One region of the Psychrobacillus sp. FSL K6-2836 genome, then DNA from elsewhere that is predicted to be linked to it. Evidence: a T-box and tRNA genes for the amino acid it is inferred to sense, from the RefSeq annotation. Region 1 holds a T-box; the other holds one or more tRNA genes.
What was found. A T-box is a leader RNA that pairs with one kind of tRNA and senses whether it is charged. The one in region 1 lies ahead of trpS (tryptophan--tRNA ligase), so its partner is inferred to be a tRNA-Trp.
Positions count from the first base shown of each region.

Region 2: it encodes a tRNA-Trp, which carries the amino acid that the T-box ahead of trpS (tryptophan--tRNA ligase) is inferred to sense. The anticodon was not compared.

Region 1 is NZ_JBBOOM010000001.1:910,489-922,402, forward strand. Features, by position in the region: gene MKY37_RS04475 (peptide ABC transporter substrate-binding protein) at 1-859, opposite strand, end outside; gene MKY37_RS04480 (DUF3899 domain-containing protein) at 1,097-1,444, shown strand; T-box leader at 1,495-1,708, shown strand; gene trpS (tryptophan--tRNA ligase) at 1,763-2,755, shown strand; gene MKY37_RS04490 (oligopeptide ABC transporter substrate-binding protein) at 2,995-4,845, opposite strand; gene MKY37_RS04495 (ABC transporter permease) at 4,906-5,811, opposite strand; gene opp4B (oligopeptide ABC transporter permease) at 5,842-6,804, opposite strand; gene MKY37_RS04505 (ABC transporter ATP-binding protein) at 6,806-7,753, opposite strand; gene MKY37_RS04510 (ABC transporter ATP-binding protein) at 7,750-8,763, opposite strand; gene fabF (beta-ketoacyl-ACP synthase II) at 9,160-10,395, opposite strand; gene MKY37_RS04520 (beta-ketoacyl-ACP synthase III) at 10,424-11,359, opposite strand; gene MKY37_RS04525 (YjzD family protein) at 11,526-11,714, shown strand.
Region 2 is NZ_JBBOOM010000001.1:3,234,333-3,246,246, reverse strand. Features, by position in the region: gene MKY37_RS15555 (VOC family protein) at 1-92, opposite strand, end outside; gene MKY37_RS15550 (SRPBCC family protein) at 294-746, opposite strand; gene MKY37_RS15545 (nuclear transport factor 2 family protein) at 913-1,317, shown strand; gene MKY37_RS15540 (MBL fold metallo-hydrolase) at 1,522-2,370, shown strand; tRNA gene MKY37_RS15535 (tRNA-Leu) at 2,717-2,799, opposite strand; tRNA gene MKY37_RS15530 (tRNA-Cys) at 2,833-2,906, opposite strand; tRNA gene MKY37_RS15525 (tRNA-Gly) at 2,918-2,992, opposite strand; tRNA gene MKY37_RS15520 (tRNA-Gln) at 3,000-3,071, opposite strand; tRNA gene MKY37_RS15515 (tRNA-His) at 3,073-3,148, opposite strand; tRNA gene MKY37_RS15510 (tRNA-His) at 3,187-3,262, opposite strand; tRNA gene MKY37_RS15505 (tRNA-Trp) at 3,289-3,362, opposite strand; tRNA gene MKY37_RS15500 (tRNA-Tyr) at 3,372-3,455, opposite strand; tRNA gene MKY37_RS15495 (tRNA-Thr) at 3,463-3,538, opposite strand; tRNA gene MKY37_RS15490 (tRNA-Phe) at 3,548-3,623, opposite strand; tRNA gene MKY37_RS15485 (tRNA-Asp) at 3,759-3,834, opposite strand; tRNA gene MKY37_RS15480 (tRNA-Met) at 3,838-3,912, opposite strand; tRNA gene MKY37_RS15475 (tRNA-Val) at 3,949-4,024, opposite strand; tRNA gene MKY37_RS15470 (tRNA-Glu) at 4,193-4,267, opposite strand; tRNA gene MKY37_RS15465 (tRNA-Ser) at 4,292-4,383, opposite strand; tRNA gene MKY37_RS15460 (tRNA-Asn) at 4,389-4,463, opposite strand; rRNA gene rrf (5S ribosomal RNA) at 4,472-4,587, opposite strand; rRNA gene MKY37_RS15450 (23S ribosomal RNA) at 4,705-7,633, opposite strand; tRNA gene MKY37_RS15445 (tRNA-Ala) at 7,786-7,861, opposite strand; tRNA gene MKY37_RS15440 (tRNA-Ile) at 7,878-7,954, opposite strand; rRNA gene MKY37_RS15435 (16S ribosomal RNA) at 8,049-9,602, opposite strand; gene MKY37_RS15430 (nucleotidyltransferase-like protein) at 10,072-10,938, opposite strand; gene MKY37_RS15425 (YgzB family protein) at 11,073-11,417, shown strand; gene MKY37_RS15420 (LytS/YhcK type 5TM receptor domain-containing protein) at 11,502-11,914, shown strand, end outside.

The DNA.
Region 1 (11,914 bases):
GATCTTTTTCACCATTTGTATATAAGTTTACTGCAGTTGCAGTTTCTTTTACTACATCATAGTTAATTTCAGTAAGTTTTACAGTTTCTTTATCCCAGTACTGCTCATTTTTAAGTAGTTGCCAAGATAAACCTGTACCGTCCCAGTTAGCTAAAGTAAATGGTCCGTTGTATAAAAGTGATTCAGAATTTTTCGCGTAGTTTTCACCTTGCGCTGTAACGAATTCTTCTTTTTGTGGTAAGAATGTTCCAAATGACATAAGTGATAGGAAGTAAGGAATTGGTTTTTCAAGCGTTACTTCTAATGTTTTTTCGTCAAGCGCTTTAATACCTAATTCAGTGTATTCAGCTTCACCATTAGAAATTGCTGTTGCATTTTTGATAACGCCAGACATCATGTATGGACCGTATTCAGATGCAGTATCTGGGTTCATAGCACGTTTCCAAGCAAATTCAAAGTCATTTGCAGTTACTGGAGTACCATCAGACCAGTTAGAATCACGTAAAGTGAATGTATAAACTAATCCATCTTCAGAAACTTTTGGTTCACCATCAGAAAGTGCTGGAACAGCAATATTTTCTTGACTCAAACGGTATAAACCTTCGTTTACGTTGTTAAGTAGATCAAAACCAACTGCATCAGTTACTAGAGCTGAGTCCATTGTTGGAATTTCTGCAGTCATGATCAGGTTAAGAACTTGATCTTCGTCTGCTACTTCTTCTGTTTCTTCTGTTGTACCTTCTTTTTCGTCTGTGTCTGTAGTTGTTTCTTTACCTTCATCATCGCCACCACAAGCAGCTAGGAATAAAGCAACAACTAACAGTAGGCTTAAAAGCCATACAAGCTTGCTATTCTTCAAAAAAATAACCTCCTTAAATATTCAGAAAAATTCATTACAATATTTATTATACATTTTCTTTTACGCTTGTACAGGTTTTTTTTAAATATTTTTACAATAGTGTAACAAAATCATTACATTGTCCTAACAATTGTGAATGTTTGGAAACAAAATTGCTTTTTTTTGTTAAATTAATTAATCAATATTTTGCATATTTTCTGTGTCTATTTTATAATTTACAATTGATAGAGGTGAAATATGAAAAATAGATTAATTTACTTTCTTGGCTGTCAGATAGTTATTTTTGTACTAATGCTTTTAGTTTATAAAAATATCCAACTCGTACCTTACATAAACATGTCCTTTTTTGTTGGCGGAACAGTCACGTTTGTTGGTTTGATGACATATGTCGTTTCAGGTGGTTTTTTTGACTTTTTTACTGAAAGTACACGTAAAGTATTTACGCCTAAACATATGAAAAAAGAGGCAGAAAAGATGCGATTACCGTCTGAAATATTTTCTTTTCCACATAAACCGATTATTGCATTAGGGCTATCCAATTTATTTTGTATGTGTATTGCTTTGTTCATCTATTATAGTTACTAAGAGTACTTGATTTTTGTGTTTCTTCTATATATAATAATCAAAACTAAATAACTTGAGCTTTGATGAAGATAAGTACATTTACTATCGTATGTTAAGAGAGTCTGTGGCGCTGTAAACAGATCATACTGTAAATGGAATGGGCTTCTGAGCAGTATATGTGAAAGTGAGTAGCGTATACCGTCCCCTTCCCGTTACGAAGAAGAGTGGCTAATTATTTTTAGCAAGCTGGGTGGTACCACGGATTTAACATCATTCGTCCCTTTTATAGGGATGCATGATGTTTTTTTATATTCTCAATAGGAAAAGGAGATACGAAAAATGAAGAAAATTTTTTCAGGCGTACAACCAACAGGGATTATCACCCTAGGGAATTACATTGGTGCCTTCAGACAGTTCACTGCATTACAAAATGATTTTGACTGCGTGTTTTGTATTGTAGACCAACATGCTATTACAATTGCACAGGATCCTAAAGAATTGAGCAATCATATACGTTCTTTAGCGGCATTATATATTGCCGTAGGTATCGATCCGAAGAAATCTACATTATTTATACAGTCAGAGGTTCCTGCTCATGCACAAGCTGGATGGATTATGCAGTGTATTTCGTATATCGGTGAATTAGAAAGAATGACGCAATTCAAAGATAAGTCGACTGGTAAAGATGCTGTTTCTGCTGCATTATTAACATATCCCCCATTGATGGCTGCGGATATACTCCTATACCAAACAGATATCGTACCGGTTGGTGATGATCAAACACAGCATGTGGAATTAACAAGAGACTTAGCTGAACGATTCAATAAACGCTACGGCGAGGTATTAACAATGCCTGAAATCCAATTACCTAAAAATGGAGCTCGTATTAAATCCCTACAAGATCCACTAAAGAAAATGAGTAAATCAGATCCAAATCTGAAGGCTACGATACGTCTTTTGGACAGTCCAAAGGAAATTGAAAAGAAAATTAAAAGCTCAGTTACAGATTCAGAAGGTATCGTCGCTTTTGATCCTGAAAATAAACCTGGAGTTTCCAATTTACTAACGATTGAATCCGCGTTAAGTGATGTTTCAATTCCTTCACTTGTACAAAAGTATGAAGGAAAAGGATATGGAGACTTCAAAGCTTCCGTTGCAAGAGTTATTATCGATCATCTTACGCCTATTCAAGAAAGATATGAGCAGCTGCTAAACTCTTCTGAGCTGGATGAAATTCTAGATTTAGGGGCTGCAAAAGCACAAGCTCTAGCGAATGAAACTTTAGCTAAGATGGAAGCCGCAATGGGCCTCGGAAGAAAACGACCGCAGTAATAGATATTATGGAAGCACATAAGAGAACAAAATCAGTAGACTCCATCATATATACGAGGACTGATCTCCAGGAATATCCTAATGATAAAAAGTTTAAATAAAGTACTAAGTGGGAGCAGCAAATGACAGCAATTCCATAACTAATTAAAAATATTAACAATCTTATTAGTATCACATCCTTATAAGACCATATGAAAAACCGCTCCTAAACTTTCGTCTAAGAGCGGTTTTTTTAAATATTATTTTACTGGTGTATCAGCTATTAATTCGATATCGATATAATCGAAGTCTGTATCATAGCCGAAGTCATAGTTTTTCACACGATCGTTAACCGGGAATAATTCGTAACGGAATTGCAATGGAATTACTGCAGAAACATCTACCATATATTCTTGCCATTCACGGAACTTATTACCACGGAACTCTCCGTCAATAGCTTCTGGAGAATCGATTGCAGTTAATAATCCTTCTAGCTCTTCAGAAGTGTAACGGCTGAAGTTATATACTGCTGTTTTAGAGTATAATCCAGCTGGAGATGGGTTTGTACCTGTACCCCATGCACCCATGAAGATGTCGATTTCTGGATCATCCGCTTGTACTTTATCGTAGAATGTGTTGAACTCGATTAGACGGCCTGTAGCTAATTGAACATCTAAACCAACTTCATTCCAGTTTTGTAGGTAGTAAGAGATTACTTGTTCTTGTGTTTCATCACCAGACATTGCAGCAAGATTGATTGTTAATTTTTCCCCTTTAGGGTTTTCACGAAGACCATCGCCATCTGTATCCTTATAACCAGCTTCGTCTAAAAGTTGGATAGCTTTTTCTGCATCATAGTTATATCCTTCGATAGATGAATCATGGAACGATTTAAATACTGGTGGAATTAGAGAGTTAGCACGTTCACGTAAATCAAAGTAGAATACTTCATTTACCTGTTCAACATCTAAAGCATAGCCCATTGCTTGACGTAACACTTTGTCACCCATTTTAGCTTCTGCTTCATTTGTAATTGCAACACTTGCATCATAGTCATACTTACCAAGTTTAAATCCTAGATAAGAGTAGTACAATTCTTGACGACCAAGAAGTGTAATATTTTCAAGATCTTTTACGTTTTCATATGCACTAGTCGGGAATCCAAGAGCCATATCATATTCTCCTGTTTCCAAAGCTTTTGCTGCAGATGTACTAGGTACAGTTTTAACAACTACACCATCAAGTTTTGATTGGCCTTTCCAGTAGTTCTCATTGCGTACAAATTGTACTGATTCACCTGGAACGATTTTATCAAATTTGAATGCCCCTAAGGTAACTGGGTTTTTACGTACTGCATCACTTTGAAGTAATTCAGTAACAGGGATATCTTTTACAATATGACTTGGTTCAGCGTAAAACCAAAGTCCGTCTCCACCTGAATAGATTGCTGGTGAAATTTTATTGAATGAAATTTCTAAAGTTGTTTCATCCACTTTTTTCAGACCTGAAATTGTATCTGCTTTTCCGTCATGATATTCCACAGCACCAACGATGTTTTGGAAGTCAGAATCATAACGAACTCCTGCATAATCTGGATGACCGATAATTAGATAAGGTTGAATTAAATCCTCCACTTTAAGAGGCTCTCCATCAGACCATTTAATTCCTTCTTGAATTTTAACAGTTGCTTTATTGTTAGCATCATCAACTGTCAATGTTGCTATACCACCATCAGAAATTAAGAAATCTCCGTCAGTGTCAAATAGTACATTGCTTGAGAAGCCCATAATATCTGCATCATATGCATCCTCATATAGTGTATAAGAGAAAATACCTTGGAATGGAGAATCATTTACTAATGCTACTTGTAGAGTTCCACCGTCAATAGCTTCTCCTTCATTATCAAGTACTACCGGGAATAATTCTTCGGAAGCTGGTTGTTCGGCTTCTTCTTCTGTTTCCTCTGCGGCTTCTTCTTCTCCTGTACCTTCTTCTTCAGTTTTTTCCGGCTCATCAGCAGGTGTTGCTGAATCATCATCGGAATTACACGCGGCAAGAACTAACATTAGTGTCAACAGCAATGCCAATAGAGCTAATAGCTTTTTATTCATTCTTTTTCCTCCTTTTTATCTCTTTTTATATATCAAACGCTCTTGCGTTTAATAACGAATTTAACCAAGACGTTGACGTGCATCGGCAGATCGTCGAATGGCCTGACCAACATAATTGATCGCTAACATAAGAAATAAGATTAATAATGCTGCCGGCAACCAATTCCACCATGCATTTTCCATAATGAATGGATCTGTAGCATAACTTACAAGTGTCCCCAAACTCGGTGTCGAAGGTGGTAAACCAAATCCTAAAAACGATAGTCCAGTTTCTAGTCCCACATTTCCTGCAAAGTTTAAAGTCATGTCTACTATTAATATAGAACTTAAATTCGGCATCATTTCTTTAAAAATTATGACAATATTTCTTGTACCTAAGGTTTTCGAAGCACTAATATAATCTCTTCTACTTTCGGAGAGTGCTTTACTCCTTATCAGCCTTGCTGTACCAACCCAGAGAAATAAACTCATGATTAGGATAAACTCGACAATAGAATATTTAGGAATAATAGTTACAAATACAATAATGATCATCAATGATGGAATTGTAATGAAGAAATCAATAATTCGCATAAAGATATTATCAATCCATCCTCCAAAATAACCACAAACTAGTCCGATAACAACTCCAACAAAACCTGTAATGAGCGTTACTACTATCGCAATTGTTAAAGAGTTTCGTGCACCTACAATTAGTTGCCCAAGGATATCACGCCCACCTTTATCGGCACCTAAAAAGAATTTTTCTCCTGGTTCTGCTAACTTATCTCGGAGACTTATTCGCATCAATTGGGTTTGGTCGATTTGCCATGCCCAATAATAGATGCCTCCAATTACGATGATTAACGATATCAGTGAAAACATAGCTAATTTATCTTTCATAAACTCCCGCGCGATTACTTGAAAACCTGTCGGCGGAGAGCTTACTTTTATCTCTTTTGGTTCAATAGCTTCAGTATTTTTCATTATTCGGACTCTCCTTATCCATTATTTTTGTTAGTCAATCCTAATTCGAGGGTCAACAATGCTCATGATGATATCGGATAATAGACTTCCTAATAATGTTAAGAATCCATAAAGCATAACAAGTGCTGTAATTACACTATAATCACGCCCGTTTATAGCCTCAACGAACAATTTTCCCATACCCGGATACCCAAAAATGGTTTCAATAAAGATAGAACCACCTAAAAGTCCTGTAATCGTGAAACCTAAAAATGCTGCAATGGGTAACAACGAGTTACGGAATATATGACGAGAGTATACTTTGTTAATCGGAATTCCCTTACTTTTAGCGGTTCGTACATAATCCATCGACTTAGAATCGATAATTTCTGAACGTAAATACTGGATAATTCCAGTAGTAGCAAGCAAGGCATACGTAATTGCTGGCAATAAAATATGATAAAACTTACTCCATACGAACCCAGCACTTCCGGACTCGTATTTAATATCCACCGTCCCACTTGTAGGGAACCAGCCTAGTTCATAACCAAAGAAGAACAGATTGATAAGTCCTAATACAAATGTTGGTATTGCAAAAACTATAAAGCTATAAAATACAATTGATTTATCTAGGAAAGAATCTTGAAATCTACCTGCTAAAACCCCTAAAGGAATAGCGAGTAAGTATAGTAAAAAGACACTTAGCAAAGATAACCACAATGTATTTATGGCACGACCTGCTATTAGATTCGATACGGGCACGTTAAATGTGTAACTACGACCAAAATCACCTTGAAAAGCATTTCCAATCCAGTTCACATACTGCACATACCAGGGATCGTAGAAACCTGCTTTAATACGAAGTTCTTCTACTCTGGCAGGATCTGTTTCTGGAGTAATCAGTCCAGTAAAAGGATCCCCAGGCATAAACTTTGCCATAATGAATATTAAAAGACTAAGTACAAATAATTGTGGAATCATTACAAGAACACGTCTAACAATCGTTTTCCACATATTATATGCCCCCTTTATTCTGAGCACTTGTTGCTACTTGGTGGGTTTCGGAAATAGTTTGTAAATCATATACTCTTCCATTTTCATCATAATAATTATGGTGATTTGTTAAATAATCTACTTCTACTGCTCTTCGAATTTTCTTTCGCTCTTCTCGATCCATTGGGTTTACTTCTGGTATTGCTGAAAGTAATCTCTTTGTATATATATGTTGAGGATTTGTATAAATGTCTTTTCTATTACCAGTCTCTACAAAGCGACCTTTATACATAATCGAGATATTATCACACATATGTTTAACTACTCCAAGATCATGGGATATAAATAAATAACTTAAGCCAAATTCGTCTTGGATATCTTTTAAGAAATTAAGAACCTGTGCTTGAACCGATAAATCGAGTGCCGATACCGGTTCATCCGCAATGATTAGCTTTGGATTACTAGCTATAGCTCTTGCAATACCGATACGCTGCTTTTGCCCACCTGAAAATTCATGTGGATATTTAAGTCTTGCTTCTTCGCTCATACCTACAATCGCTAGTAATTCATTAATTCTTTTTCTTTCTTCACCAGGAGAAAGTTTTAAGAAATTCCTTATAGGTTCTGCGATGATATCCTGCACTCGTTTACGAGGGTTTAGACTCGAATGTGCATCCTGGAATATCATTTGAATGTCTCGATTATAGGCTGAATTTCGCCCTCTCGCTTTGTTTGTAACATTCTCACCTTCATAAATAATGCTTCCAGATGTAATTTTTTCTAATCCAATTATAGATTTTCCAGTTGTGGATTTCCCACAACCTGATTCACCTACTAACCCATAAGCTTTCCCTTTTTCAAACTCTAGGTTTATACCATCTACAGCATGCACATTGTCTACTACTGTATTAAAAAATCCCCCACGAATCGGGTAATGCACTTTTAAGTCATTAATTTGCATGAAACTCATAGGGAATTACCTCCTTTTTCACTTTCAAAGTGAAAATGTTGCCAGCAAGTACATCTAACAAGATGTCCGGGAGATACTTCGTGCAATGTTGGATTTTCCTCATGTGCCTTAGCCGGAATCCACGGTATACGTTCCGCGAATCTACATCCTACTCTCGGTAATTTTACTAACGACGGAACCATCCCCTGTATTACTTGAAGTTTCTCATTCTCACTATTCATTTGAGGAATAGAATTTAGTAGAGAACGTGTATATGGATGTCTCGGATTTGCAAACAATTCTTCCACAGGGGCCTCTTCAATAATTTGACCAGCATACATTACCGCAACACGGTCTGCCGTTTCAGCTACTACACCTAAATCATGTGTGATTAATACGATACCTGCTCCTGTTTCTTTTTGAAGTTCTTTTAGCAGATCCAGAATCTGAGCCTGAATAGTAACATCAAGTGCAGTTGTCGGTTCATCAGCAATAATGATATTTGGTTTACAAGAAATGGCAATCGCGATAATAACACGTTGTCTCATCCCACCTGAAAGCTGATGAGGAAACTGTCTAGAAATTCGTTCAGGGTTTGGTATTCCTACTTGTTTTAACAGTTCTATTACACGGTTACTTCGCTCTTGTTTTGTCATTTTAGTATGATACACAAGACCTTCTTCAATCTGCTCCCCAATCCTCATTAATGGATTTAAAGCTGATAATGGGTCTTGGAAAATCATTCCTATTTCTTCTCCACGAACATTATTTAACTTTTCCTCTTCCAATAGTGCAAGGTTTTGCCCTTTATATAAAATTTCTCCTTGAACTCTTGTCTTGTTATGATCGTACAATCCGATAATAGAAGTTGCTAAAGTAGATTTTCCACAGCCAGACTCACCAACCACCGCAAGTATTTCATTTTTTCTTAAGGTTACGGATACACCATCCACCGCATCATAATATGTATCCTTTATGCGAAAACCAGTATGTAAGTCTTTTATCGTTAAAAGCTGATCTAGGTTGTTCAAAGTATTACTCCTTTCAGTCATCGCTCATCAATATTATTAGAAGGATAATAGATTATAAATTTTTATACTTTTCTGTGTATTGTTATCTTATTGTTAAATTCTATTACAGTTCTGTTACAATCGCAATATTATTTTTTTATTATTCCCTTAATTTACTCTTTTTTGAAAATTAGGATATGTTTTAAGTCTTGTAATACCAAGTCATTTTGACATTTTTAGATAATTAGAAATATTTTTCTGATTAATGATTATTTGTTATTTTTTTAAAAAATATATCAAGAAAATGTTATGTTACTCTCTAAAACACTAGTGTTTCAACACTTTAAAGCAATGAATTTTTAAGCAAAAAAAAAGCATTTCCAAATTTTAACTTGGAAATGCTTAATCAGAAAAGCTTTATATTTTTTTGAATAAAATACTTGCATTATGTCCACCAAAACCTAATGAATTACTCATAGCGAATTCGATATCGGCATTTCTTGCAGCATTTGGCACATAATCCAAATCACATTCAGGATCAGGCGTCTCTAAATTCATCGTTGGCGGTAAGATTCCTTCTTTTAATGCCAATACAGTGAAGATTGCTTCCACTCCACCTGCAGCTCCTAAAAGATGACCCGTCATTGACTTTGTAGAACTCATCGCAAGTTTATATGCATGTTCTCCAAATACAGTTTTCACAGCCATTGTTTCAAAATGATCATTATACGGTGTGCTTGTTCCATGTGCATTAATATAATCGACTTGCTCTGGTGAAATTGTAGCATCGTCTAGTGCTTGTTTCATCGCACGCGCGGCACCTTCTCCTCCTGGAGCTGGAGCAGTAATATGATGCGCATCACCTGTGGAACCATATCCGATAATTTCTGCATAAATTTTCGCACCACGAGCTATGGCATGTTCATATTCCTCTAAAATAATAATCCCTGCACCTTCTCCAATTACAAATCCATCACGATTTGCATCGAATGGGCGAGAAGCTTTTTCAGGATCTGTATTTAACGTAAGGGCAGTATTTGATACAAATCCTGCTACTGACATATGAGTAATTGGAGATTCTGCTCCACCTGTAATCATTACGTCTGCATCCCCACGTTCAATCACCTTAAATGCATCTCCAATTGAGTTTGTGCCAGAAGCACAAGCTGTTACTGAACATGAATTAATAGCCTTGGCACCAAAATGAATAGATACTTGACCTGCTGCCATATCTGGAATCATCATTGGAACAAAAAATGGACTTACTCGTCTTGCCCCTTTTTCTAAAAAGACACGGAATTGAGCCTCATACGTCTCCATCCCACCTATACCAGAACCAATCCACACACCCGTACGAAGGCCAACTTCTTCTGTAATTGTAAGATTTGCATCTTCCACGGCCATGATTGAAGCAGCTAATGCATAATGGGTAAAGCGATCCATTTTACGTGCTTCTTTTCTTTCAATATACTTTTCAATATCAAAATCTTTTACTTCAGCTGCAACCTTAGCCGCAAACTGTGATGCATCTAGTCTTGTCAGCATACCTACACCAGATTTACCTTCTTTAATACCCGACCACGTTGTTTCAATATCATTACCTAGTGGTGTAACAGCACCTAAGCCTGTTACTACTACTCTGCGTTTTGTCATGAATTATTCATCCTTCCAAATTGTACGTTTATTTTCCCCATTTTAATGCAATTGCACCCCATGTTAAACCTCCACCAAAACCAACCATTACAATTGTATCATCATCTTTTACTTTGCCATTTTTTACTTCTTCATTTAAAGAAAGAGGTATGGAAGCAGAGGATGTATTACCATACTTGTGAATGGTTTTAGACATTTTCTCAATAGGTAACCCTAGTCTTTCTCTTGACGATTCCATTATACGAATATTTGCTTGGTGTGGAATTAGCATATCAATTTCTTCTTTGTCTAATCCAGCTTTTTCTATTACATTTACCGCAGATTCACCCATTTGCCTTACAGCAAATTTAAAAACTTCTCGTCCGTTCATTTGAAGATGTGGACCTTCTTGCGATAAATGCTTACCACCACTACCGTCAGCACCAAGTTCGAATGATAAAATTCCCCGTCCTGCAGAAACTTTGCTTACTACTGCAGCACCAGCACCATCTCCAAATAGAACTGCCGTGTTTCTATCTTCCCAATTAGTAATTTTAGATAGTTTTTCTACTCCCACTACAAGTACGTGTGAGTAAGTATCTGTCTCAACAAATTGCTTCGCTGTTACTAGTCCGTATATAAATCCTGCACATGCTGCCGATAAATCCATTGCCGCTGCATTTGTTGCACCAAGTTGTTCTTGTAGCATAGTTGAAACACTTGGAAATGGGCGATCTGGAGTTACTGTTGCTACAATTATCAACCCAATTTGATCGGCAGTAATTCCTGCATCTTTTATTGCTTCTTTTGCAGCTTTCACAGCCATATGAGATGTATTTTCATCTTCTCCCGCAATTCTTCGTTCTTCTATACCAGTCATCGTTCTAATCCATTCGTCAGATGTATCCATTCTTTTTTCAAGGTCTTCATTTGTCAATACATGTTCAGGTGCATATGTACCTAAACCAATTATTCCTGCATTCATGAATGTTCCTCTTTTCTTATAATCTATTATTAGTACCTGGTATTAATAATAACGAATATATGTATATTTTTCAACAACAGAGTTTGTTTCACTAAATATTCTTTTGTAATATGCTATGCTATGGTATGATAAATATAGAAAAAATTTGCGCCCGAGGTGAAATTACATGCACTATATTATGACTGTATTTTGGTCAGTACTTTTGGTTTCTATGTTAAATTACGTAGTGAGCTCTGTTCAAAACGTTGAGTTTGTATTCATGGATGGTATCTACATGTCCATTCCAGTTGCAATTTTGGTTATGATTATCGCTGCAATCATTCCTAATGAACCAGCAGCTAAAGCACATCACTAAAAAACAGCCTTCCAACTGGAGGGCTGTTTTTATGTTGTTGAGATTCCTATGGATTTTGTAGGGTTAGTTTTTATAGGAGAGTGCTTGTCGTATACGAGAGTGATTACAGGTTATCCGAGAGAGAATCGTGCATATACGAGAGACATCACTGACTTTACGAGAGTGCTTGCCGCATACGAGAGTGATTACAGGTTATCCGA
Region 2 (11,914 bases), 2.3 Mb from region 1:
TCCTGAAATGTCCACCCAAATATTTCTCCATAAAACTTCTTTGCACGGTCCATGTCATCCACATGAATTTCGAAATGAACTAATCTCCCCATAATTCTCCTCCTAGTTATCTCATTTAATAAGCAAGTATACTTTCTATCTTATTGTAATAAAGATTGAAAATTAAATCAATTTGTTAAATGACAACTAGCTTAATATTTTCACATAAACTCTATTTGGAGAATATCCATATGACTGTTAACTGATTTTATAACTAAGTAGCTTTATAAACATTGTTAATCGGTCCTGTTGAATCATTTTTCTAAGTATGCAATCAATCCATCCAAATCCTTTGCAGATGCTTTCTTAAAGGTACCCGCCATCATTTTACCAAAAAATTTAGTTATGCTGGTGAGCCCTTTTATTTCTCCGTTCAACGTAATCTCTGTAAGGTTATCAGATGAAGTAACCATATATGTAAAAATATATTCTCCTTTACCAGTTGTACCTTTCGTTCCATCACAGCGAAGAACAATTTTATACAACTCATTTAGTTCAGCAACCTCAAAATGTTCCGTAGCCACTTGTCCAAACATTTTTCTAGATTCCTTCCACTGGCTCCCTACTCTCATTGGTCCATCATCCAATCGCTCAATACCTACAAGCCCTTGCATCCAGTGATTAGCAGCCTCTAGATCAAGTAAACCATTATACACTTGCTGCTTAGTTACTTTGGTAGTTCTTTTCACTTCAAAATTAATGCTCAAGACAAATAGCCTCCTAAAATATTTTCTAAAGTATATCATACAGCCATGTAGACTTTACTTGATAAAGATAATTTTAAAGTATTATCTTTATCAAGTAATGAAGATTGACATACAAGTTACAGTAACTTAAACTTCTCTCCAAAGTTAAAACTCTCGTTATGAAAGGATGAATAAATTGACCATTGACCAACAGTCGAAGCCCCTCTCCCTTAAAGAGAAATCAATTTCTTTTCTTCAGAATGTAGCATTTGGCAATGTTCGAGAAGTTTACCAGAAATACGTAGGTCCTGGATTTCTTCATCATAACCCATTTTTCCCAGGTGATGCCAAATCTCTAATGATAGCAATGGAAGAAAATGCTGCCAAAAACCCTAATAAAAGATTTGAAGTAAAATTTGCGATTCAAGAAAAAGATATGGTTACGGTTTATTCACACATAAAACAAAATCCAGATGATCTTGGAGCAGCTGTAGTACATATCTTTCGTTTCAAAGATAACCAAATCGTTGAAATGTGGGATGTAGGTCAGCTGATACCTGAGGATTCTCCTAATAAGAATGGAATGTTTTAATAAAAACTAGAATACAAAAAAACACTCACAAATGTTGACTTAACAATTTTGTGAGTGTTTTTTTATATACCGTTAATAGATACTCTTCTTTGATAACAGCGAAAGAGAAAGATGAATTTGAAGACACTTCTAGCATTGTTTTGTCACTTCTATAAATAGTAGTATATAATGAACGTTACAACATTTTTAAAGGAGTACGAATTCATGCAAACATTAGAAAAACTTTCCGATCGGCTCTTTTATCTGCCTCCATATCAAAAAACAGATCGACCGATATTAGCTGCTATTGTAGGGGACAATCAGACATTATTGATTGATGCTGGGAATTCTTCTAATCACGCTAAATATTTTAAAGAGCAATTAGCTTCTTATCATGTCACCGGAGATATTCTGGTTCTCACACATTGGCATTGGGATCATGTATTTGGCTTAAGTGAAATGGATATGCCTTCAATTGCCAATTTCATGACCTACGACAAAGTAAAAGAACTACAAGAGTTATCATGGGAAGACAAGGAGTTGGATGGACGTGTCGAAACAGGGATTGAAATTCCGTTTTGTGCAGACGCGATAAAGCTAGAGCTTGGAAGTGTGCGAGAGGTTATCATACCAAATCCCACTATCATTTTTGAAAAGCGATTAAAACTAAATATCGGTGGGGTTACCTGTATCATTGAACATGTTGGTGGAGATCATTCATCTGATTCGAATCTCATTTATATACCGGAGGAAAAAACGCTATTTCTTGGTGATTGCCTCTATGCAAATATGTACGCAGAAAAGTGGCATTATACCATTGAAAAAATGTATAGCCTTCTGGGGAAGATTAAAGATTATGATGCAGAAATCTACTTCTTATCTCATCATCCAGCACCTTTGACAAAGGATGAGTTTGCTTCCTTTGTTTCATTATTGAAGACAAGCGCTGAATTAACGAATAAGCATAAAGGGAAAATAGAGGCAATTGAAGCAGAAATGTCCTCTCATTTTGGACGTAACTTAACCGAAGACGATTTAGAAATAATCACGTACTTTGTAGATGGTTATGCGTAACATGCATCGAAGTTTTACACATTACAAATTTTCCCAACAAGAAAGCTTACTTCTTCAAATATAGAATAATAGTGAGATGTACTCTCTTTGGATAAGTAATGTGAGATTTTCACCTTGCACTTCAGCGAAATGATTTCACCTTTGGTAGCAAGAATACTATTGGATACCAAAGGTGTTTAGTTTGCAGTTTTAGCCATGGGGGTCTCAATCAAGTAATATGGATGGACAAGAGATGCGTGATTGAGCTCTACTAATACAGTAAAAGTTGGATTACAAAAAAACACTCACAAATGTTGATTAAACAACTTTGTGAGTGTTTTTATTAAAACGTGTTTGTTTCTAATGATACCGGTGGTCGGGGTCGAACCGACACATCCAGAGGATACGGGATTTTGAGTCCCGCGCGTCTGCCAATTCCGCCACACCGGCAAAAATAAAATACTAGGCAGTTTTTTAAAAAATTGGAGGCGGCAACCGGATTTGAACCGGTGATAAAGGTGTTGCAGACCTGTGCCTTACCACTTGGCTATGCCGCCGAAAAAGTAATTGGAGCGGAAGACGAGGTTCGAACTCGCGACCCCCACCTTGGCAAGGTGGTGTTCTACCACTGAACTACTTCCGCAAAAAAACTGGGGTACCTGGATTCGAACCAGGGCATGATGGAATCAAAATCCATTGCCTTACCGCTTGGCTATACCCCAATGGGGCGACTGATGGGAATTGAACCCACGAATGCCGGAATCACAATCCGGTGCGTTAACCACTTCGCCACAACCGCCATAAATAAATAAAAAAAGAGCTAACTCAATAGGAATATGGGGCGACTGATGGGAATTGAACCCACGAATGCCGGAATCACAATCCGGTGCGTTAACCACTTCGCCACAACCGCCATTATTCAAAGTTAACTTATACATTTGGCAGGGGCAGTAGGAATCGAACCCACATCAAAGGTTTTGGAGACCTCTATTCTACCGTTAAACTATGCCCCTATTAAAAACTGGTGGTGGGGGACGGATTCGAACCGCCGAACCCGAAGGAGCGGATTTACAGTCCGCCGCGTTTAGCCACTTCGCTACCCCACCACTATAGTGGTGCCGGAAAAAGGACTTGAACCCTCAACCTACTGATTACAAGTCAGTTGCTCTACCAATTGAGCTATTCCGGCGTTTAAATATGGTGGCTCAGGACGGAATCGAACCGCCGACACAAGGATTTTCAGTCCTTTGCTCTACCGACTGAGCTACTGAGCCTTCTTCGATTTACGCTAAGCGGCGCATCTCTTTGTCAGCTTCACTCACTCTGTCAGTCACGTATTTTAATACGTTCCTTCTTTCGCTCGATTGCTTCCTCGACCTGCTTGCTTATCCTAAACCTTAAATAATAAATGGCGGTCCCGACCGGGATCGAACCGGCGATCTCCTGCGTGACAGGCAGGCATGTTAACCGCTACACCACGGGACCATTTGGTTGCGGGGACAGGATTTGAACCTGCGACCTTCGGGTTATGAGCCCGACGAGCTACCACTGCTCCACCCCGCGACAATAGAATACTTACTAATTTATTTCTTAAAGAAATGGTGGAGGATGACGGGCTCGAACCGCCGACCCTCTGCTTGTAAGGCAGATGCTCTCCCAGCTGAGCTAATCCTCCTGGGTAAAATTACGATAAGCTTCGCATCTCTGCGTCAATTTCATTCGTTCAATCAGTCACGTATATAAATACGCTCCCTCATTCTCTCAATTGTTTCCTGAATCTACTCGCTTCTCCTAATTTACATAAGATAAGCTTCGCATCTCTGCGTCAAATTGATTGAAATAATGGTGACCCCTACGGGATTCGAACCCGTGTTACCGCCGTGAAAGGGCGGTGTCTTAACCGCTTGACCAAGGGGCCATTCTTTTATGTGGAAAACTTATCTGGCGGAGAGCAAGGGATTTGAACCCTTGAGACAGTTTAACCCGCCTACACGATTTCCAATCGTGCTCCTTCGGCCACTCGGACAGCTCTCCTTAAATGGCTCCGAAGGTAGGACTCGAACCTACGACCAATCGATTAACAGTCGATTGCTCTACCACTGAGCTACTTCGGAATAATACAGCCTAGCGACGTCCTACTCTCACAGGGGGAGACCCCCAACTACCATCGGCGCTGAAGAGCTTAACTTCCGTGTTCGGTAAGGGAACGGGTGTGACCTCTTCGCCATCATCACTAGACATTATTAATTTGAAAGACAATATTTATTATACCAAAACTATATATTATTTCAAGCTTTTTTTATATTTTTTTTGTACTTTCAAAACTGGATAAACGACATTGGAACTGAAACAAATTTGGTTAAGTCCTCGATCGATTAGTATTCGTCAGCTGCACGTGTCGCCACGCTTCCACCCCGAACCTATCTACCTCATCGTCTTTGAGGGATCTTACTTACTTGCGTAATGGGAAATCTCATCTTGAGGGGGGCTTCGTGCTTAGATGCTTTCAGCACTTATCCCGTCCACACATAGCTACCCAGCGATGCTCTTGGCAGAACAACTGGTACACCAGCGGTGTGTCCATCCCGGTCCTCTCGTACTAAGGACAGCTCCTCTCAAATTTCCTACGCCCACGACGGATAGGGACCGAACTGTCTCACGACGTTCTGAACCCAGCTCGCGTACCGCTTTAATGGGCGAACAGCCCAACCCTTGGGACCGACTACAGCCCCAGGATGCGATGAGCCGACATCGAGGTGCCAAACCTCCCCGTCGATGTGGACTCTTGGGGGAGATAAGCCTGTTATCCCCGGGGTAGCTTTTATCCGTTGAGCGATGGCCCTTCCATGCGGAACCACCGGATCACTAAGCCCGTCTTTCGACCCTGCTCGACTTGTAGGTCTCGCAGTCAAGCTCCCTTCTGCCTTTACACTCTTCGAATGATTTCCAACCATTCTGAGGGAACCTTTGGGCGCCTCCGTTACACTTTAGGAGGCGACCGCCCCAGTCAAACTACCCGCCTGACACTGTCTCCTACCCGGGTTACGGGTATGGGTTAGAATTTCAATACAACCAGGGCAGTATCCCACCGACGCCTCCTCCGAAGCTGGCGCTCCGGGCTCTATGGCTCCTGCCTATCCTGTACAAGTTGCACCAAAATTCAATATCAAGCTATAGTAAAGCTCCACGGGGTCTTTCCGTCCTGTCGCGGGTAACCTGCATCTTCACAGGTACTATAATTTCACCGAGTCTCTCGTTGAGACAGTGCCCAGATCGTTACGCCTTTCGTGCGGGTCGGAACTTACCCGACAAGGAATTTCGCTACCTTAGGACCGTTATAGTTACGGCCGCCGTTTACTGGGGCTTCAATTCGCACCTTCGCTTGCGCTAAGCACTCCTCTTAACCTTCCAGCACCGGGCAGGCGTCAGCCCCTATACTTCACCTTACGGTTTTGCAGAGACCTGTGTTTTTGCTAAACAGTCGCCTGGGCCTATTCACTGCGGCTCTTCAAGGCTATTCACCCTAAAGAGCACCCCTTCTCCCGAAGTTACGGGGTCATTTTGCCGAGTTCCTTAACGAGAGTTCTCTCGCTCACCTTAGGATTCTCTCCTCGACTACCTGTGTCGGTTTGCGGTACGGGCACCTATCACCTCGCTAGAGGCTTTTCTTGGCAGTGTGAAATCAGGAACTCCGGACATACGTCCTCGCCATCACAGCTCAATGTTATAGAATGCGGATTTGCCTACATTCACACCTTACTGCTTGGACATGCATAACCAACAGCATGCTTACCCTATCCTTCTGCGTCCCCCCATTACTCAAACGGTGGTTTGGTGGTACAGGAATATCAACCTGTTATCCATCGCCTACGCCTATCGGCCTCGGCTTAGGTCCCGACTAACCCTGAGCGGACGAGCCTTCCTCAGGAAACCTTAGTCATACGGTGGACGGGATTCTCACCCGTCTTTCGCTACTCATACCGGCATTCTCACTTCTAAGCGCTCCACCAGTCCTTCCGGTCTGACTTCAACGCCCTTAGAACGCTCTCCTACCACTGATACCAAAGGTATCAATCCACAGCTTCGGTGATTTGTTTAGCCCCGATACATTTTCGGCGCAGCGTCACTCGACCAGTGAGCTATTACGCACTCTTTAAATGATGGCTGCTTCTAAGCCAACATCCTGGTTGTCTAAGCAACGCCACATCCTTTTCCACTTAACAAATACTTTGGGACCTTAGCTGGTGGTCTGGGCTGTTTCCCTCTTGACTACGGATCTTATCACTCGCAGTCTGACTCCCAAACATAAATCATTGGCATTCGGAGTTTGTCTGAATTCGGTAACCCGGGATGGGCCCCTAGTCCAAACAGTGCTCTACCTCCAAGATTCTAACGTTTGAGGCTAGCCCTAAAGCTATTTCGGAGAGAACCAGCTATCTCCAGGTTCGATTGGAATTTCTCCGCTACCCACACCTCATCCCCGCACTTTTCAACGTGCGTGGGTTCGGACCTCCAGTAAGTGTTACCTTACCTTCATCCTGGACATGGGTAGATCACCTGGTTTCGGGTCTACGACCACATACTCATTCGCCCTATTCAGACTCGCTTTCGCTGCGGCTCCGTCTTCTCAACTTAACCTTGCATGTAATCGTAACTCGCCGGTTCATTCTACAAAAGGCACGCTATCACCCATTAACGGGCTCTAACTACTTGTAGGCACACGGTTTCAGGATCTATTTCACTCCCCTTCCGGGGTGCTTTTCACCTTTCCCTCACGGTACTGGTTCACTATCGGTCACTAGGTAGTATTTAGCCTTGGGAGATGGTCCTCCCGGATTCCGACGGAATTTCACGTGTTCCGCCGTACTCAGGATACACTCAAGAGAGAATGAATTTTGGACTACGGGGCTTTTACCCTATCCTGCGGACCTTTCCAGATCGCTTCGTCTAACTCATTCCTTTGTAACTCTATGTAGAGTGTCCTACAACCCCAAGAGGCAAGCCTCTTGGTTTGGGCTATTCCCGTTTCGCTCGCCGCTACTCAGGGAATCGATTTTTCTTTCTCTTCCTCCAGGTACTTAGATGTTTCAGTTCCCTGGGTGTGTCTCAGATGCGCTATGTATTCACGCAAATGTACTGCTCCATTACGAACAGTGGGTTTCCCCATTCGGAAATCTCCGGATCAAAGCTCACTTACAGCTCCCCGAAGCATATCGGTGTTAGTGCCGTCCTTCGTCGACTCCTAGTGCCAAGGCATTCACCGTGCGCCCTTATTAACTTAACCTAAAAGTTAAAAAGTCTTACACGTTATGATTACCGAAGTAACCACAACTTGAATTTCTTGTTGTTTATTGTTTCAATGTCGTTTTATCCAGTTTTCAAAGAACAAAGGTTTTGCCCTTTGCGACGAATAATCGCAGAAGCAAATTATAAATTTGGTGGAGCCTAGCGGGATCGAACCGCTGACCTCCTGCGTGCAAGGCAGGCGCTCTCCCAGCTGAGCTAAGGCCCCGAAATTTAAAAAGGTATGGTGGGCCTAAATGGACTCGAACCATCGACCTCACGCTTATCAGGCGTGCGCTCTAACCAGCTGAGCTATAGGCCCTCTTTGAATTTCCATATATAAATATGAACATTCAAAACTGAACTGCAAAACGTTAAGATACAGATAAAGATCTGTATTCCGATATTATCCTTAGAAAGGAGGTGATCCAGCCGCACCTTCCGATACGGCTACCTTGTTACGACTTCACCCCAATCATCTGTCCCACCTTCGGCGGCTGGCTCCCGTAAGGGTTACCCCACCGACTTCGGGTGTTACAAACTCTCGTGGTGTGACGGGCGGTGTGTACAAGGCCCGGGAACGTATTCACCGTGGCATGCTGATCCACGATTACTAGCGATTCCGGCTTCATGTAGGCGAGTTGCAGCCTACAATCCGAACTGAGAACGGTTTTATGGGATTTGCTCACCCTCGCGGGGTTGCGACCCTCTGTACCGTCCATTGTAGCACGTGTGTAGCCCAGGTCATAAGGGGCATGATGATTTGACGTCATCCCCACCTTCCTCCGGTTTATCACCGGCAGTCACCTTAGAGTGCCCAACTGAATGCTGGCAACTAAGATCAAGGGTTGCGCTCGTTGCGGGACTTAACCCAACATCTCACGACACGAGCTGACGACAACCATGCACCACCTGTCACCGCTGTCCCCGAAGGGAAAACTCTATCTCTAGAGCGGTCAGCGGGATGTCAAGACCTGGTAAGGTTCTTCGCGTTGCTTCGAATTAAACCACATGCTCCACCGCTTGTGCGGGCCCCCGTCAATTCCTTTGAGTTTCAGTCTTGCGACCGTACTCCCCAGGCGGAGTGCTTAATGCGTTAGCTGCAGCACTAAGGGGCGGAAACCCCCTAACACTTAGCACTCATCGTTTACGGCGTGGACTACCAGGGTATCTAATCCTGTTTGCTCCCCACGCTTTCGCGCCTCAGCGTCAGTTACAGACCAGAAAGCCGCCTTCGCCACTGGTGTTCCTCCAAATCTCTACGCATTTCACCGCTACACTTGGAATTCCGCTTTCCTCTTCTGTACTCAAGTCCCCCAGTTTCCAATGACCTTCCACGGTTGAGCCGTGGGATTTCACATCAGACTTAAAGGACCGCCTGCGCGCGCTTTACGCCCAATAATTCCGGACAACGCTTGCCACCTACGTATTACCGCGGCTGCTGGCACGTAGTTAGCCGTGGCTTTCTAATGAGGTACCGTCAAGGTACGAGCAGTTACTCTCGTACTTGTTCTTCCCTCACAACAGAGTTTTACGATCCGAAAACCTTCTTCACTCACGCGGCATTGCTCCATCAGACTTTCGTCCATTGTGGAAGATTCCCTACTGCTGCCTCCCGTAGGAGTCTGGGCCGTGTCTCAGTCCCAGTGTGGCCGATCACCCTCTCAGGTCGGCTACGCATCGTCGCCTTGGTGAGCCGTTACCTCACCAACTAGCTAATGCGCCGCGGGCCCATCCTGTAGTGACAGCCGAGACCGTCTTTTAACATTTCCCCATGTGAGGAAATGGATTATTCGGTATTAGCCCCGGTTTCCCGGAGTTATCCCAATCTACAGGGCAGGTTGCCCACGTGTTACTCACCCGTCCGCCGCTAAATCAGAAGAAGCAAGCTTCTTCGTCATTCGCTCGACTTGCATGTATTAGGCATGCCGCCAGCGTTCGTCCTGAGCCAGGATCAAACTCTCCATAAGATCTGGATGACGTTACGCAGCACATTGCTTTGTCAGCTTCACTCGTTCGGTCAGTCACGTACGCTAGTACGTTCCTTCCCTCTCTCGATTGCTTCCTCGCACTGCACTACGTCTCGTCATCCAGCGAATAGAACTAGTTTAAAAGCTCATTTGTTTTGCTGGCATCATCATTAAATGATGTCAAAATTGTTTTGCTTATCATTCTAACAAGTTAGTTGTAAGCTGTATGTCTTAACGTTTTGCATGTTCAGTTTTCAATGTTCAATTTGCTGTGTCGTTTTTTGCGACTTCTCTAATTTACCATCGTACTAAGTAAGTGTCAAGAAGTTTTTCAAAAAACTTTTTCGCTAATATTAATTTGAAATAGTTCGCCGTGCTTTTGACGACGCTTATTATAATAACACGTAATAAATTAATATGTCAACAATAAAAACGAACAAATTTAATTGTCCGTTTTTAAATGTTGTCTCTATAGGACTACTTTATAGTATCTATGCATGATCCCATCACTTTTCGTTTGTTGCTTTTCAATTAAAATATATCCTTTATCTATTAGAAACTCGATGAAAACCTCTAAATCTACAGAGTAGTTTTTAAGTTCTTTTTGCTCATGAATTTCTTGGATGGTCCAAAATTCTTTTAATCCTAATACCTCTACTATGTGCTTTGCACCTTCTTTTGTTCGGGAATGGATCAAGAAGTCACTGGCTAAAAATAGAAGCTCTAATCTTTTTTCTAAAGATTCCTCACTCGAGATTAACTCATCGTACAATTTATAAATAGAAGGATCTAATTGTTTTACTTGCTTCCATACCATCACCTCTGGATGCATGCCATTTTCAAAAACAGCTAGACGAGCCAAATGATGTAAAGAATCTACCATATGATTATAAGCGTCCAGATAGTTACGTTGTTCAAAAAATAATTTACCTTCTAAATATCTTCTCGTTAGTTTTGCAAACTCAATACCCATACGAGCTTTTCTACCGTTTATCGGAAATACGTACAGCTCCTGTTTCAAACTTTCTACATATTCATTTCTATCAAATACCACACGACCATTGATCAACCAATCCACCATTTTAGGATTAGTCCCCAACAATAACCACTTTCTTAGCTGCTTCTCCGTAATTATATGAAGTGCAGTTTTTTTATCCCCATACGTATAATGCTTTGTGAATACAGGTACAGAAGATTCTTTCGTTATGATAAATAAAATGGAATCAAACATATCTGTAATAGGACTAAACTCTGCCCGTTTCTCTACTAAAATAATACCTAGTGTATTAGGTTCACTCGCTCTTTCTTGATAAATTGGTCTCAATAATGCTTCCAAAAGTGAAGCCTCCTTTATTTCCTTCTACTAATAAATTTTCGACAACTTTTCTATATTTCCTTCTATATTTACTTCAAAACTTAACTTTATATTAAAATATGATATAGTGTATGTAGAAATTAGGAGGTCGAAAAATGAAACCCTATAAAAACAAAATAAATCGTATACGCTCCTTTGCACTGGGACTTATATTCTTTGGTTTTATCATAATGTATGGTGCAATATTCTTTAAGGATAACGGAATATTAGTTACCATTTTCGTGACACTTGGGCTACTATCTATTTTAGCGAGTACAGCGGTCTATGGATGGATAGGATTATTATCTACTAAAGCTGTACCTGTTGTATGCCCTAACTGTGGGAAGCATACTAAAGTGTTAGGCAGAGTAGACATGTGCATGTACTGTAAAGAACCACTAACGCTTGACCCTAATCTTGAGGGACAAGAATTTGATGAAGCATTGAACAAAAAAAGATAATTGGACACTTTGCTTTTTAGCAAAGTGTTTTTTATATGTTCATAGTAGTATAGAATAAAGATACTTTAAAAGGAGGTCAATTATTTGTTAATCGTATCTCTGATTGAGCGTCTAGCTATCATTGCGACAATCGCTTTTCTTTTAACGAGATTTAAGTTTTTTCGGAAATTATTTGATTATCATACACAAATGTCAACAAAACAGAGAATAGTTCTCACTTTAATATTCGGATTATTTGGAATTATAGGTACATATACAGGAATTATTGTAAACCCCTTTGAAAATACAGAAGATCGCTGGTCCAGAGCATTGAATAATGAAGAAGCTATCGCTAATTCTCGTGTTCTAGGAGTGGTTGTTGGTGGTCTACTAGGGGGCGTTCGGATTGGTTTTGGGGCGGGTATCATTGCGGGGGTGCATCGCTTCTTTCTCGGTGGCTTTACAGCGGTCGCATGTGGAGTAGCGACCATTCTTGCTGGGTTGATAGCAGGTTTGAT